2 linked regions of the Rubrivirga marina genome follow. The protein of the gene in region 2 interacts with the protein of the main gene of each other region in a pairwise test. Links are inferred from orthologs where the notes say so. Each region holds a gene or a part of one and is shown on either strand. Other genes may lie near its edges.

What was found. Proteins that work in one complex are often made in the same cells at the same time.
Region 1: the proteins of secA (region 2) and BSZ37_RS16745 interact in binary tests that used the Escherichia coli proteins (3 or more experiments, as listed by UniProt). The link is inferred for Rubrivirga marina from one-to-one orthologs.

What each region holds. Positions count from the first base shown.
Region 1 is NZ_MQWD01000001.1:3,934,680-3,939,079, reverse strand. The notes cover bases 1-2,884. They hold BSZ37_RS16745 (alkaline phosphatase), read left to right. Parts: upstream 1-730; coding sequence 731-2,038; downstream 2,039-2,884. Other genes in these bases: BSZ37_RS16740 (serine/threonine-protein kinase), read right to left, coding at 2,062-2,884; mdh (malate dehydrogenase), read right to left, coding at 1-268. Outside these bases: more of BSZ37_RS16740, read right to left, coding at 2,885-4,400.
Region 2 is NZ_MQWD01000001.1:2,063,450-2,071,770, reverse strand. The notes cover bases 2,942-6,961. They hold secA (preprotein translocase subunit SecA), read right to left. Parts: upstream 6,568-6,961; coding sequence 3,142-6,567; downstream 2,942-3,141. Other genes in these bases: porQ (type IX secretion system protein PorQ), read left to right, coding at 6,927-6,961; BSZ37_RS08495 (T9SS type A sorting domain-containing protein), read left to right, coding at 2,942-3,043. Also shown: more of BSZ37_RS08495, read left to right, coding at 1-2,941; more of porQ, read left to right, coding at 6,962-7,907; BSZ37_RS08480 (hypothetical protein), read left to right, coding at 8,052-8,321. UniProt on the Escherichia coli protein: Required for protein export, interacts with the SecYEG preprotein conducting channel.

The DNA.
Region 1 (4,400 bases), 1.9 Mb from region 2 along the record:
GGTCGTCGCGGCTCATCCCGGGCTTGCGCGGGAGGCCGGCCGTGATGACGGTGACGTCGGAGCCCTCGGTGATCCCGTAGTCGGCCCCGCCCTCGATGACGGTGTCGAACCCGTGGATCGGGGCGGCCTCCATGAGGTCGAGGGCCTTGCCCTGGGCCACGCCTTCGTTGATGTCGATGAGGGCGATGTTCTGGACGATGTCCATGCGCGCGACGCACTCGGCGACGGTCGCGCCGACGTTGCCCGCGCCTACCACGGTGAGCTTCATGTCTTGGGAGGGGGAGGGGAGAAGGACGGAGATGACGCGGGCGCGGCGCCCGCCGTTCGGTCTTCCCGGAGAATAGACGGCGGCCCCGCCCGCGTCCGGCGGCCGGCCTCGGATTCCAGGCGAAGACCGATGGGGCAACACGGTGGTTCACCGCCGCGCGTTCGCCGTCCGTAGGCTCTCACGACTCACGACCCGTCGCGCTCCTGCTCTCGACCACGTGCCCCCGCCCAGGCCAAGCGCTCCCTCTTCGGTCATCCCGAGCGGAGCGAAGGATCTTGTGTCGGTCGGCTTCATGGGCCCGATGAGCGGAGCGCGCGAGTCCGACGAGATCCTTCCCTGCGCGGCTCCGCTCAGGATGATAGGGAGGGAAGGCCCGGCGACGACCGCTGGGCCGCTCACCCGCCCCGCCTCGGCGTCGAGGCGGAGGCTCCCACCACACCGACGGCTTTCCCCGACGCCCTCATGAACCGCCTCCTGATCCTCCTGGCGCTCGCCCTCAGCGCGTGCGCGACCGCCCAGCCGGCCACCGACGCGCCCGAGCGCCCCCGCGCCGCCTCAGGCGACGCGACCCCTCGCAACGTCGTCCTGATGATCGCCGACGGGTTCGGGCCGGCCTCGGCCACGCTCGGGGCCGCGGCGAAGGGCGCCCCGCTCGCGCTCGATGGCGTCCTCGTCGGCTCCGTCGAGACGTCGTCGTCCGACAGCCGGGTGACGGACTCGGCGGCCGGGGCGACGGCCTACGCCTGCGGCCTCAAGACGTACAATGGTGCCATCGCCGTCGACGCGGACGGGCGGCCGTGCCGGACGGTCCTCGAGGCGGCCGAGGCGGCCGGGCTCGCGACGGGGCTCGTCGCCACGAGCCGGATCACGCACGCCACGCCGGCCTCGTTCGCCGCCCACGTCGAGAGCCGCGCCGAGGAGGCCGAGGTCGCGCGCCAGCTCGCGGCCTCCGGCGTCGAGGTGCTCTTCGGCGGCGGCCGGTCCTACTTCACCGACCTCACCGGCCCGATGGCCGCCGACGGGTGGGCCGTCGCCACCGACCGGGACGGGTACGACGCGCTCGACGCCACGCCCGCCGCCGCGCTCCTCGCCGACGGCCACCTCGCCTACGAGATCGACCGCGACGAGACCGACCAGCCGTCGCTGGCCGAGATGACGACGACGGCGCTCGACCTGCTGGCGAGCTCGCCGGACGGCCGCGAGAACGGGTTCTTCCTCATGATCGAGGGCTCGCGGATCGACCACGCCGGCCACGCCAACGACCCGGCGGCGCACCTCGGCGACATCCTGGCCTACGACGAGGCCGTGGCCGCCGTCCTCGACTGGGCCGCTCGCGACGGCACCACGCTCGTCGTCTCGACGGCCGACCACGAGACGGGAGGAATGGCGCTCGGCCGGGATGGCATCTACGCCTGGGACCCCGCGCCACTCCTGGCGGCGACGGCCTCGTTTGAGGCCATGACCGCCGCGCTCCAAGCCGGCGGCGACCCCGTCGCCGTCGTCCGCGAGGGGCTCGCGCTCGACGACCTGCCCGAGGGCGCCGAGGAGGCGATTCGCGGCGCCCTCGCGACCGGCGACCCGTACGCACTGGGCCCGGTCGTCCGTGACCTCATCAGCGAGCCGGCTGGGATCGGCTGGACCACGAGCGGCCACACGGCCGTCGACGTCGGGCTCTACGCCTTCGGGCCCGGCGCCTCGCAGTTTGCCGGTCGGCACGCGAACGACGCCGTCGGGCGGATGCTGTTCGAGGCGCTCGGCCTCGACCGCTAGCCCGGCCGGCCCCGGCGGGGCGGTCAGCCGCCGCGGGCGGCGAGGGCGGCCCGTCGCTGTCGCGTCAGGATCCGGAGCGGGCCGAACTCGCCGTCGCCGCGCACCATGCGCGCCTCGGCGAGCGAGAGGAGGGAGTCGGCCGAGAGCGTCCGGCCGAGGTCGACGTAGGCCTCCGCGAGCGCGCTCTGGGCCTCCGCGATCCGCCAGTGGCCGGGCGTCGAGACCTCGCGGACCCGGAGCGCCTCGCGGAGGAGCGGGACGGCCTCCGCGGCGCGGCCGGTGTGGACGAGCGCCGTGCCCAGCCCTGTCATGGGGTACGGCCGGGCCGAGTGCAGGGCCGGCGTGCGCGCGAGGTCGTGCGTGGCGAGCGAGCGGCGGAACCAGCCCTCGGCCGCGACCGCGTCGCCCTCGGCGAGCGCGAGCATGCCGAGGTGGGCCTCCGTGTGGGCCACGCGGAGGTGGTCGTCGCCGTGGAGCCGGCGGAACGTGGTGAGCGACCGGTCGAGGAGCGGTGCGGCCCGCTGGAGGAGCGCCTCGTCGCCGGTCATCAGCGCGCGGTCCTTGTAGACGAGGGCGAGGTTGCTGAGGGCGAGCGCCGTCTCGGGGTGGTTCTCCCCGTAGGTCTCCTCGAAGATGCCGAGGGCCTGTCGGTAGTAGGTCTGGCCCCGGAGGTAGTCGCCCTGGTTCTTGACGACGACGCCGAGCTCGTTGAGCACGCTCCCGAGGCGGGCGCTCTCCGGCCCGTAGTGGGTCCGGTAGAGCTCGGCCGCGCGCTGGTAGGCCACCTCCGCGTCGATGAGGCGGCCCTGGCGGCGGAGGAGCGCGCCCATCGCGGCGTGCGCGTGGGCCGTCTCGACGTGGTCCGGCCCGAGCTCGCGCTCGACATCGGCCATGGCCCGGCGGAGGTACGGCTCGGCCTCGGCGAACCGGCCCTGGCTCACGAGGTTGAGGCCCATGGCCCGGCGGACCGTCGCGACGGCCGGCGCCGTCGGCCCGAGCGCGTCGATGCCGCTCGCGAGCGCGCGCTCGAGGATCTCCTCGCCCTCGGCATACCGCGAGCTCTGCGTGAGGAGCGTCGCGAGGTCGGCCGCGCTCTCGAGGGCCTCGGGGTGGCCCGGGCCGCCGAGCTCCTCGCGGACCCGGAGGGCGTCGCGCTGGAGCGCCTCGGCGCGGTCGAACAGGCCGAGGTTGCCGTAGACCTTCCCGAGGGCGGCCTCGACTGAGGCCCGCGTCCACGGGTCGTCGCGGAGGCCGGACCGGAGACGGGCCGACGTCCGGTCGAGAAGGTCGACGGCCGCGACCTGCCGGCCGCCCGTCTCGTCCGGGTCGACGTCCCCGAGGAGGTCCGTCAGGAGCGTCGTCGCGCGGACGGCCCGGTCGCGCTCCTCGCTCGCGCGGTCGGCCTCGTGGAGGGCCACGCCGGCGGCGCCGAGGACGACCGCGAGCGACAGGATCGACACGGCCACGCCGGTCCGGTGGCGCCGGACGAACCGGGAGGCGCGGTACCCGACCGTCTGGGGCCGTGCCTCGACCGGGAGCCCCTGGAGGTGTCGCCGGACGTCGGCGCCGAGCGCGGCGGCCGAGTCGTAGCGCCGCTCGGGCTCCTTCCGGAGCGCCTTCATCACGATCCGGTCGAGGTCGCCGCGGAGGCGGCGCCGGAGCCGCTCGGGCGACGTCGCCCGGAGCCCGCCCGACCCGGTCTGCTCGCTCGTGGGACGGGCCGCCTCGCCCGTCGTCGCGTGCGTGACGGCGTCGGACGGGCGGAGCGGCTCGGTCTCGAGGATCGCCTGCTCGATGGCGTGGCGCCCGCCGGCCTCGGCGTGCGGCCGGCGCCCGGTGAGGAGCTCGTAGAGCAGGACGCCGAGGGCGTAGACGTCAGTCGCCGTCGTGATGTCGCCCTCGGCCACCTGTTCGGGGGCGGCGTACTCCGGCGTCATCATGCGGAGGTCGGCCACCGTCTCGACGGCCGCGGTGTCGTCCTCGGCGAGGAGCTTGGCGATGCCGAAGTCGAGGAGCTTGACGCGCGGCCCCTCCGGCGACTCCGTCACGAGGACGTTCGACGGCTTGAGGTCGCGGTGGACCACGAGCTTCCGGTGGGCCGACTGGACCGCGTCGCAGACCGAGCGGAACAGCTCAAGCCGGGCGTCGACGCTCAGCGTGTGGTGGTCGCAGTAGGCCGTGATCGGTTCGCCCTCGACGAACTCCATCGCCAGCCACGGCCGTCCGTCCTCGGCCACGCCGCCGTCGAGGAGCCGCCCGATCGCCGGGTGGTCGAGCCGGGCCAGGATCTGGCGCTCGGCCAGGAACCGGGCCTCGAGCCGCGGCGCCAGCCCGACGCGGACGAGCTTCACGGCCGCCGTTT
Region 2 (8,321 bases):
CGGGTTCGGCGGGCACGGCATCCACGTCGCGGGCGGGGTGAACGGCGTGCTCGAGGGGCTCCTCATCGGGACCGACGCCACGGGCGCCGAGGGGCTCGGCAACGGTGGCGACGGGATCCACGTCTCGGGCGGGAGCGGGCTCCGGATCGGTGACGAGGAGTCGACGCGGCGGCGCTCGGCCATCAACCTCGGCGTGATCTCCGTCTCGAACCTCCTCAACGGGCTCTATGTCCGCGACCCGGCCAACGCGACGCGGATCCGGGCCCGGCGCGAAGGACGGGCGGCCGCCGAGGCCCGGATCCTCAACATCAACGTGGCGGGCCTAACGGCGGGGCTCTTCGACGCGCTCGGGACGCCGAAGGCGCTCCCGAATGGACAGAACGGCGTGTGCCTTCTCGGCGCGCGCGGCGTTACGTTCCGGAAGCCGATCATCAGCGACGCGGCCCGGCACGCGTTCGAGGTCCTGGCCTCGCAGGATGTCCGGATCCTGGGCGGGCTGCTCGGCCTCCGCCGCCCGCAGCCGACCGCGGCCGCCCACATCGGGTCGATCGGGCAGAGCCTCGTCCGCGTGGTCGAGAGCCTCGGCGTGGCGGTCGGCTCGGGCTCCGAGGCGGACGGGCCCGTGCAGGGCGTCGGCTCGGGCGGGTGGTTCATGGACGTCGAGGCGTCGGAGGACGTTCAGGTGAGGAACGTCCTGGCGGGGATCACTCAGAACATCGACGCGATCGGTGGGCCCCTCGCGGCGCTCCTCCGCAACCGGGCCGGCGGGCTCCGCGTGTTCAACTCGCCGAACGTGACGGTCGGGCTGGAGGGCCTGGCGACGGTCTTCGCCAACAACGGTGGCGATGGCGGCCAGCCGCAGGCCGGCATCTTTGCGGCCGGCCCGTTCACCCAGAACTTCCGCGCGCTCGGCGTCCACCTCGGCACGACGCCGACCGGGCAGGCCGGCCTCGGCAACCTCGGCAGCGGCCTCGTCCTGGCCGACGGCGTCCGCGACGCGATCCTCGGAGGTGACTCGCCGCTCCAGCAACTCGTCTCGGGTGGCAACGGCGGATACGGATTCCTCTTCCGCGATCTCGCCGCGCCCGAGGGCCTCCGTCGCGCCGACGGGTCCGTCATCAACATCCTGTCGGGCACGCGGCTGCTGAGCGGCATCCTCGGCGGGCCGGTGGGCGGGACCGTCGGAGAAACGCTCCGTGTGCCGAACGCGCTCAGCGGGTTCTGCATGCTCCGGGTGCGAGGCGCCCTCCTCCGCGCGCTCAGCGCGGGGCCGAACGGTCGGCACGGCATCGAGATCCTCCAGTCCGAGGGCATCCAGATCCCGTCGGCCCGGATCGGGTCCCTGTTCGACAAGCTCCTCGCCTCCCCCGAGGACGTCGCGGCGCCCGAGGCCGACGGCGTCCACGTCGCCAACAGCGTCCTGATCTCGCTGGGCCAGCTTTCGGGCGGACCGCTGGGCTCGTTCCTGATCCACGGCGTCGGCGGGCGCGGGATGGCGTTCCAGGGCTCGCGTCAGATCACGGCATCCGGGGTCGGCGTCGGGAAGGCGCCGGTCGGATCATCGATGGCGGCCCAGATGCAGGCGCTCCTCGGGCCGGGGTCGGACGGCGGGTGGTTCATGGACACCGACGACGTCCGCCTCGACAGCCTGACGGTCCTCGGGGCCGGCCGACTTGACGGTGTGGGAGGCGGCCTCCTCTTCAACGGCGGGCGCTTCGCGCGGATCGCCCGGAGCCTGCTCGGCGAGCGGGGGCCGGGTGGCCTGCCGGCGCGGGCGAGCGCGGGCCCCGCCGTCCGCGTGACCGCCCTCGACAGCCTGCAGCTCCTGACGAGCCGGATCCTCGGGCACACCCAGGGGCTCGTCGCTCACCTGTCGACGGCGCTCCTCGACGGCAACACGTTCGAGGGGCAGGGCGACGGGGGCGCGGGCGACGCGGTCCAGCAGACCGGCGGGAGCGTCGAGGCCGTCCGCAACACGTTCATCGGGGCCGAGGGCGCGGCCGTCCGGATCGACGCGATCGGCGAGATGCTCCTCCGGTTCAACAACATCGCCGGGAACGTCATCGGGGTGCTCGCTGAGGGGAGCGGTGGGGGCCGCGAGGGCGGCGCACGGGTCCTCGCCCCCGACAACTGGTGGGGCGACCCGAGCGGGCCGAGCGGCGATGGGCCGGGCGCTGGCGACTCGGTCTTCGGCCCGGTCGACTACGGCGACTGGCTCACCGAGGCGGGCGGGGTCGTCGTCACGCCGTCGGCCTACGTCGTCGAGGCCGGCGACGGCGAGGATGTCGAGGTCACGCTCGCCTTCGAGAGCCCGTTCGTCGGCGACGACGTGGTGGACGTGACCGTGACCGACGAGCAGGGCTGGATCACGAGCGCGACGTCGTTCTCGATCGGTACGAGCGCGGAGCACACGCTCACGGCGACCGTCGGCGCGGCCGACGGCGACGCCGTCCGGATCCGCGCCGTCTCCCAGTCGGACCCAAGCCTCGCTGGCTCGGCGACCGTCCGCATCGTGCCGCCGGGCGGGTCGTTCCTCGTTGAGTCCGACTCGGAGCCCGGCGCCACGGAGCTCGACGCGCTCGGGGTGGGCACGATGGTCGCGGTCGGCGGGAAGATGGTCGTCAACCCCGGCGGGGCGAACGAGGAGGAGGCGACGGTGTCCGGGTTTGGGTCGGTACTCTTCGACGCGCCGCTCCGGTTCCGGCACCGCCGCGGCGAGCGGGTCGTCCCGGCGGACGCGTTCGCGGTGTCGTCCGAGCCCGACCCCGTCGAGGAGCTTCCGACGGCGCTGGCGGTCGCCGTCGCGCCGAACCCGGCCGGCTACCGCACGGTCGTCACCGTCGCGGTGCCCGGCGCCGGCCCCGTCCGCGCCGTGCTCTACGACGCGCTCGGCCGCGAGGTCGCGCGCCTCCACGACGGCCCGCTGGCGGCCGGCACGCGCGCGCTCCCCATCGACGCGTCGCGGCTCCGATCCGGCGTCTACGTCGTCCGCGTCGAGGCCGGCGGCGAGGCCGTGTCGCGCGCCCTCACCGTCGTCCGCTAGCCAGCTTCCCCCGCCTCGACGCCGAGGCGGGCGGGGACAAACGAAAGGGGACCGAGCGTCACCGCCCGGTCCCCCCGGAGTCGTCGCTGCCCGTTGCGCTAGCCGCGCCCGTGGCAGTGCTTGAACTTCTTGCCCGAGCCGCACGGGCACGGGTCGTTCCGGCCCACCGACTTGTCGACGGTCACCGGCGTCGCCTTCGCCGTCGGGTCGCGGTCGGCGGAGGACGGGGCCCCGTCGCCGCCCATCTGGGTGGCGTAGTCCGGTGTGGCCTTCTCCTGCGTCGCCGTGGCGCGGTTGGCGTCGAGGCGCGGCTTCGTGACCTGCGTCACGCGGCGGGCCGCCTGGCGCTGGCTGTCGCCCTGGACGAGCGGGCCGGCCTTGAACACGAGCCCGACGACCTCCTCGTCGACCGTCTGCACGAGCTCCTTGAAGAGGCGGAACGCCTCCATCTTGTACTCGATGAGCGGGTCCTTCTGGCCGTAGGCCCGGAGCCCGACGCCCTGCTTGACCTCGTCGAGGTCGCGGAGGTGCTCGGTCCACTTCTCGTCGATGACCGAGAGGACGGCCGCGCGCTCGAGCGCGTCGTTGATCTCCTGGCCCTTCGACTCGAGGACGGCGTCCGGGGTGACCGTCGCGCGGAGGACCTTCCGGCCATCGGTGAAGTCGACGAACAGCTTCTTGGGCCGCTTGTCCTCCTCCGCGTTCTCCATCATCTGCTTCGCCGACGTGTAGAACGGGCCGGCGAGGGCCGTCCGCTTGCGGCGGTAGTGGGCCGTAGCCTCGTCGAGGAGGTACTCCACGACGCCGTCCTCGCCGAGCGAGTGGGCCTTGGCCGGGTCCAGCTCGGGATCGAAGGCGAGGTGGCGGATCATCGACTCGCGGATCTCCTCGATGTCACCGTTGCCGAAGTGCTCGCTGACGACCCGCTCGACGAGCTCGCGGAGCATGTCGAGGATGTCGCCGCGGAGCCGGTCGCCCTCGAGGGCATGCATCCGGCGGTCGTAGATCACCTCGCGCTGGGCGTTGAGCACGTCGTCGTACTCGAGCTGGCGCTTCCGCGAGGCGAAGTGGTTCTGCTCGACCTTCGTCTGGCTCCGCTCGACGCCCTTCGTGAGCCACTTGTGGGTGAGGACCTCGTCCTCCTCCATCCCGAGGCGGTCCATGATCTTGGCCGTCCGGTCGTGGCCGAACAGCCGCATCAGGTCGTCCTCGAGGGACACGTAGAACTGGCTGAAGCCGGGGTCGCCCTGGCGGCCGGCGCGGCCGCGGAGCTGGAGGTCGATCCGGCGGCTGTCGTGGCGCTCCGTGCCCAGGATGGCGAGCCCGCCGAGTTCCTTGACGCCCTCGCCCAGCTTGATGTCCGTGCCGCGTCCGGCCATGTTCGTGGCGATGGTCACCGCGCCGACCTGGCCCGCCTCGGCGACGATCTGGGCCTCGGCCTGCGCGCGGCTCGCCTTCGCGTTGAGCACGTTGTGCGGGATCCCGGCCCGCTGGAGGAGCCGGCTCATCTGCTCCGACGTCTCGACCGAGGCGGTGCCGACCAGGATCGGCTGGCCCGTCTCGTGGATCTCCTCGATCCGGTCGAGGAGCGCCTTGTACTTGGCCCGCTTCGTCTTGTAGATGAGGTCGTCGTCGTCGTCGCGCGCGATCGGCCGGTTCGTCGGGACGACCACGACGGGGAGCGAGTAGATCTTGCCAAACTCCTCGGCCTCCGTCTCGGCCGTGCCCGTCATGCCCGCCAGCTTGGCGTACATCCGGAAGTAGTTCTGGATCGTGATCGTGGCGTAGGTCTGCGTCGCCGCCTGGACCTTCACCTTCTCCTTGGCCTCGATGGCCTGGTGGAGCCCGTCGGAGTACCGCCGGCCCGGGAGGACGCGGCCGGTGTGCTCGTCGACGATCATCACCTTGTCGTCCTGGACGATGTACTCCTTGTCCTTCTCGTAGAGCGTGTACCCGCGGAGGAGCTGGTTGACGGCGTGGATGCGCTCGCTCTTCTCGGCGTAGCTCGTGTAGAGCTCGCGCTTCGACTCCTCGGCCGCGTTGCGGAGCTCGCGGAGGTCGTTCTGGAGCTTGTTCTCGCGCTTCTCGGCGTCGAGGCTCGTGTCGGCCTGAAGCGACTCGATGAGGGCCGCCTTCTTCTCCTCGTAGGTCCGCTCGATCGTGGCGATCTCGGAGCCCACGTCGGGGATGACGAAGAACTCGGCGTCCGTCCCGGCCGAGCGCCCGATGGCCTCGCGGCCCTTGTCGGTCATCTCGATCTGGTGCTGGGCCTCGTCGAGCGCGAAGTACATCGGCTCGTCGACCTCCGGCATCCGCTTGGCGCTCTCGGCGAGGTAGACCGCCTCGACGCTCCGGATGAGCATCTCGACGCCCGTCTCGCCCTTCAGCTTGATGAGCTTCTTGTTGCGCGGGAAGCCGCGCTGGGCGCGGAGCAGCGCCAGTCCGGCCTCGTCACGGAGAGTCCGGGCGGTCTTCTTGTCGCCGGCCTCCTCGGCCGCGTCGGCCTCCTTTAGCTTCCGCTCGGCGTCGGAGACGTAGCCGGCCACGATCCGCTGCTGGTCGCGGACGAGCTTCTCGACGGCCGGGTTGAACTCCTTGAACTCGTCGATGCTCGCCTGGGGCACGGGGCCCGAGATGATCAGCGGCGTGCGCGCCTCGTCGATCAGCACCGAGTCGACCTCGTCGACGATGGCGTAGTGGTGCTTCCGCTGGACGAGCTGCTCGGCGTCGACGACGAACGAGTTGTCGCGGAGGTAGTCGAACCCGAACTCGTTGTTCGTGCCGTAGGTGATGTCGGCGCGGTAGGCCCCGCGGCGGCCCGGGCTGTGCGACGGGTGCTTGTCGATGCAGTCGACGGTGAGCCCGTGGAACTCGAAGATCGGCGCCATCCACTCCGCGTCGCGCTGGGCGAGGTACGGGTTGACGGTCACGACGTGGACGCCGCGGCCGACGAGCGCGTTGAGGTAGATCGGGGCGACGGACGTCAGCGTTTTGCCCTCGCCCGTCTTCATCTCGGCCACCTGCCCGCGGTGGAGCACGACGCCGCCGAGCAGCTGGACGTCGAACGGGACCATCTGCCACTCGACCTCGGACCCGCCGGCCTCCCAGCTTTTGCCCAGGTGCCGCCGGCACGTCTCCTTGATGACGCCGAACGCCTCGGGGAGGACGTCGTCGAGCACGTCCTCGACGGCGTCGATCCAGTCGCCCTCGAGGTCGTCGAGGCGGGCGTAGAGGTCCTGCCGCTCGCGGACCGTGAGGGTGTCTCCGGTCGTGGGGTCGGCGTCGGCGTCGTCCCCACCGGCGGCGAGGAGCCGGGCGCGGACGTCGGCCTGCTCGGCCTCGATGGGCGCGGCGGCCTCGCGGATCCTCTGGCGGAACGCCTCGGTCCGGGCCTTGAGCTCGTCGTCGGTGACGTGCTGGAGCCGCTCGGCGTGGTCGTTGATCTCGTCGACGAGGGGCCAGAGCTTCTTGAGTTCGCGCTCGTTCGAGTCGCCGCCGAAGATCTTCTGGAGAGCCTTGAGCATAGGGGGAGGTATCGAGCAAAAAGGGGCGCAGGGCCTCGGGCAAGGTACGTGCCGGCCCTGGCCGAACCCGTGAGAGACGGGCCGCACGGCGGCCCCGTTTCGCCCCGAACGCCGTATCCGCGCGTTCTTGGCCAGGTCGACCTCGAGCCCCACCGACGCCGGCCGGGTCACGGGTGAAGAAACGCCCGAGGCGGGCGCCCTCGTCCCCCTTCGCCCGCGATTCGCACGGGAGGGCGGTGCGGCGTGACCTACGGTCGGCCCGGGGCCGGCGTACCTTCGGGCCGCACCCCCGAGACGCCGAGCGCCCCTTCGAGACGGTCCAGATTCGCCCGCACGACGCCCCCCGGGCTCTCCCCGCCATGCGCGCCCCCCGTCTCCTCGCCGCCGGCCTCGTGGCCGGCCTCCTCGCTGCCGTGCCCGCCCTCGGGCAGGCCCGCACCCAGACGGCGTACGACCTCGTCCGCCTCGACGTGTCCGCGCGGCAGGCCGCGCTGGCAGGCCCCGCGGCCCGGCTCGACGCCGACCCGACCGTGGCCTTCGCCAACCCGGCCTTCCTCTCGTCCGAGGCCGACGGGACCGTGGCCCTCGGGTACACGAACCTCCTCGCCGACATCAACGCGGGGACGGCCGTCTATGCCCGCGACATGCCGTGGTTCGGCGGGTTCAGCCTCGCCGGCGGCGTCCGCTACCTCTCGTACGGCGAGTTCGAGCGGCGGACGAGCGCCGAGGGCGAACCCACCGGCACGTTCGGGGCGGGCGAGGCAGCCGTGACGCTGGCGACCTCCCGGGAGGTGCTGCCGCAGTTCCGCGTCGGACTGGCCGCCCATGGCCTCGTCGCCTCGATCGACGACGACCAGTCGGCCGCCCTCGTGGCCGACCTCGGGGTGAGCTACCACGTGCCGGAGGAGGGCTGGGTGCTCGGCGCGAGCGTCCACCACGTCGGCGCGCGGATCGCCGACCTCGGCACCGACCGCGACCGGCTGCCGCTCGACGTCCGGATCACGGCCTCGAAGCGGCTCCGCTACGTCCCGCTCACGCTGTCGGTCGCCGGCATGGACCTCCAGCGCTTCGAAGGACAGTCGGCCGACTCGTCGCTGGCGGTCCGGACGCTCGACCACCTCGCCCTCGGCGGCGAGCTCCAACTCGGGTCGTCGTTCGCGGTCCGCGCCGGGTACAACGGGCGGCGCGGGGCCGACCTCCGCTCGGGCGGGCGGCTCGACCTCGCAGGCGTGAGCGTCGGCGCCGGCATCGAGCTCCGGCGCGTCTCCGTCGACTACGCCTTCTCCAACTGGGGAGACTTCGGCGGGCTCCACCAGTTCGGCGTCCGGACTCGGCTCTAACCTCTGCGCGGTGCCGGCCGTCCCGCTCGGGGGATCCGTCGGGTCGGTCGAAGGTGAAAACAAACCACCTATGCGTAAACGGGCGGTACATCCCCGGTTTTTCCGATCTTACCCTCCCGTCATTCCCGCGTCCCTGAACCCACCATGTCGACCTCGCGGATCTTCTCGCTTCCCGCCCTCCTCCTCGTCGCAGCCCTCGGCCTCGCCGCCTGCGATTCCGCCGACTCGGCCCTCTACCCGGCCGACGCCCAGTCGGGCGAGGTCGCCCTCGCGCTCGGCGCCTCGGGCTCGCTCGACGGCCTCGCGCTCTCCTTCGACGAGGTCGTCGAAGACAGCCGCTGCCCCAGTGACGTCGACTGCGTCTGGGAGGGGCGCGCCCTCGTCGGGCTGACGATCGCCGGCGAGCCCGTCGAG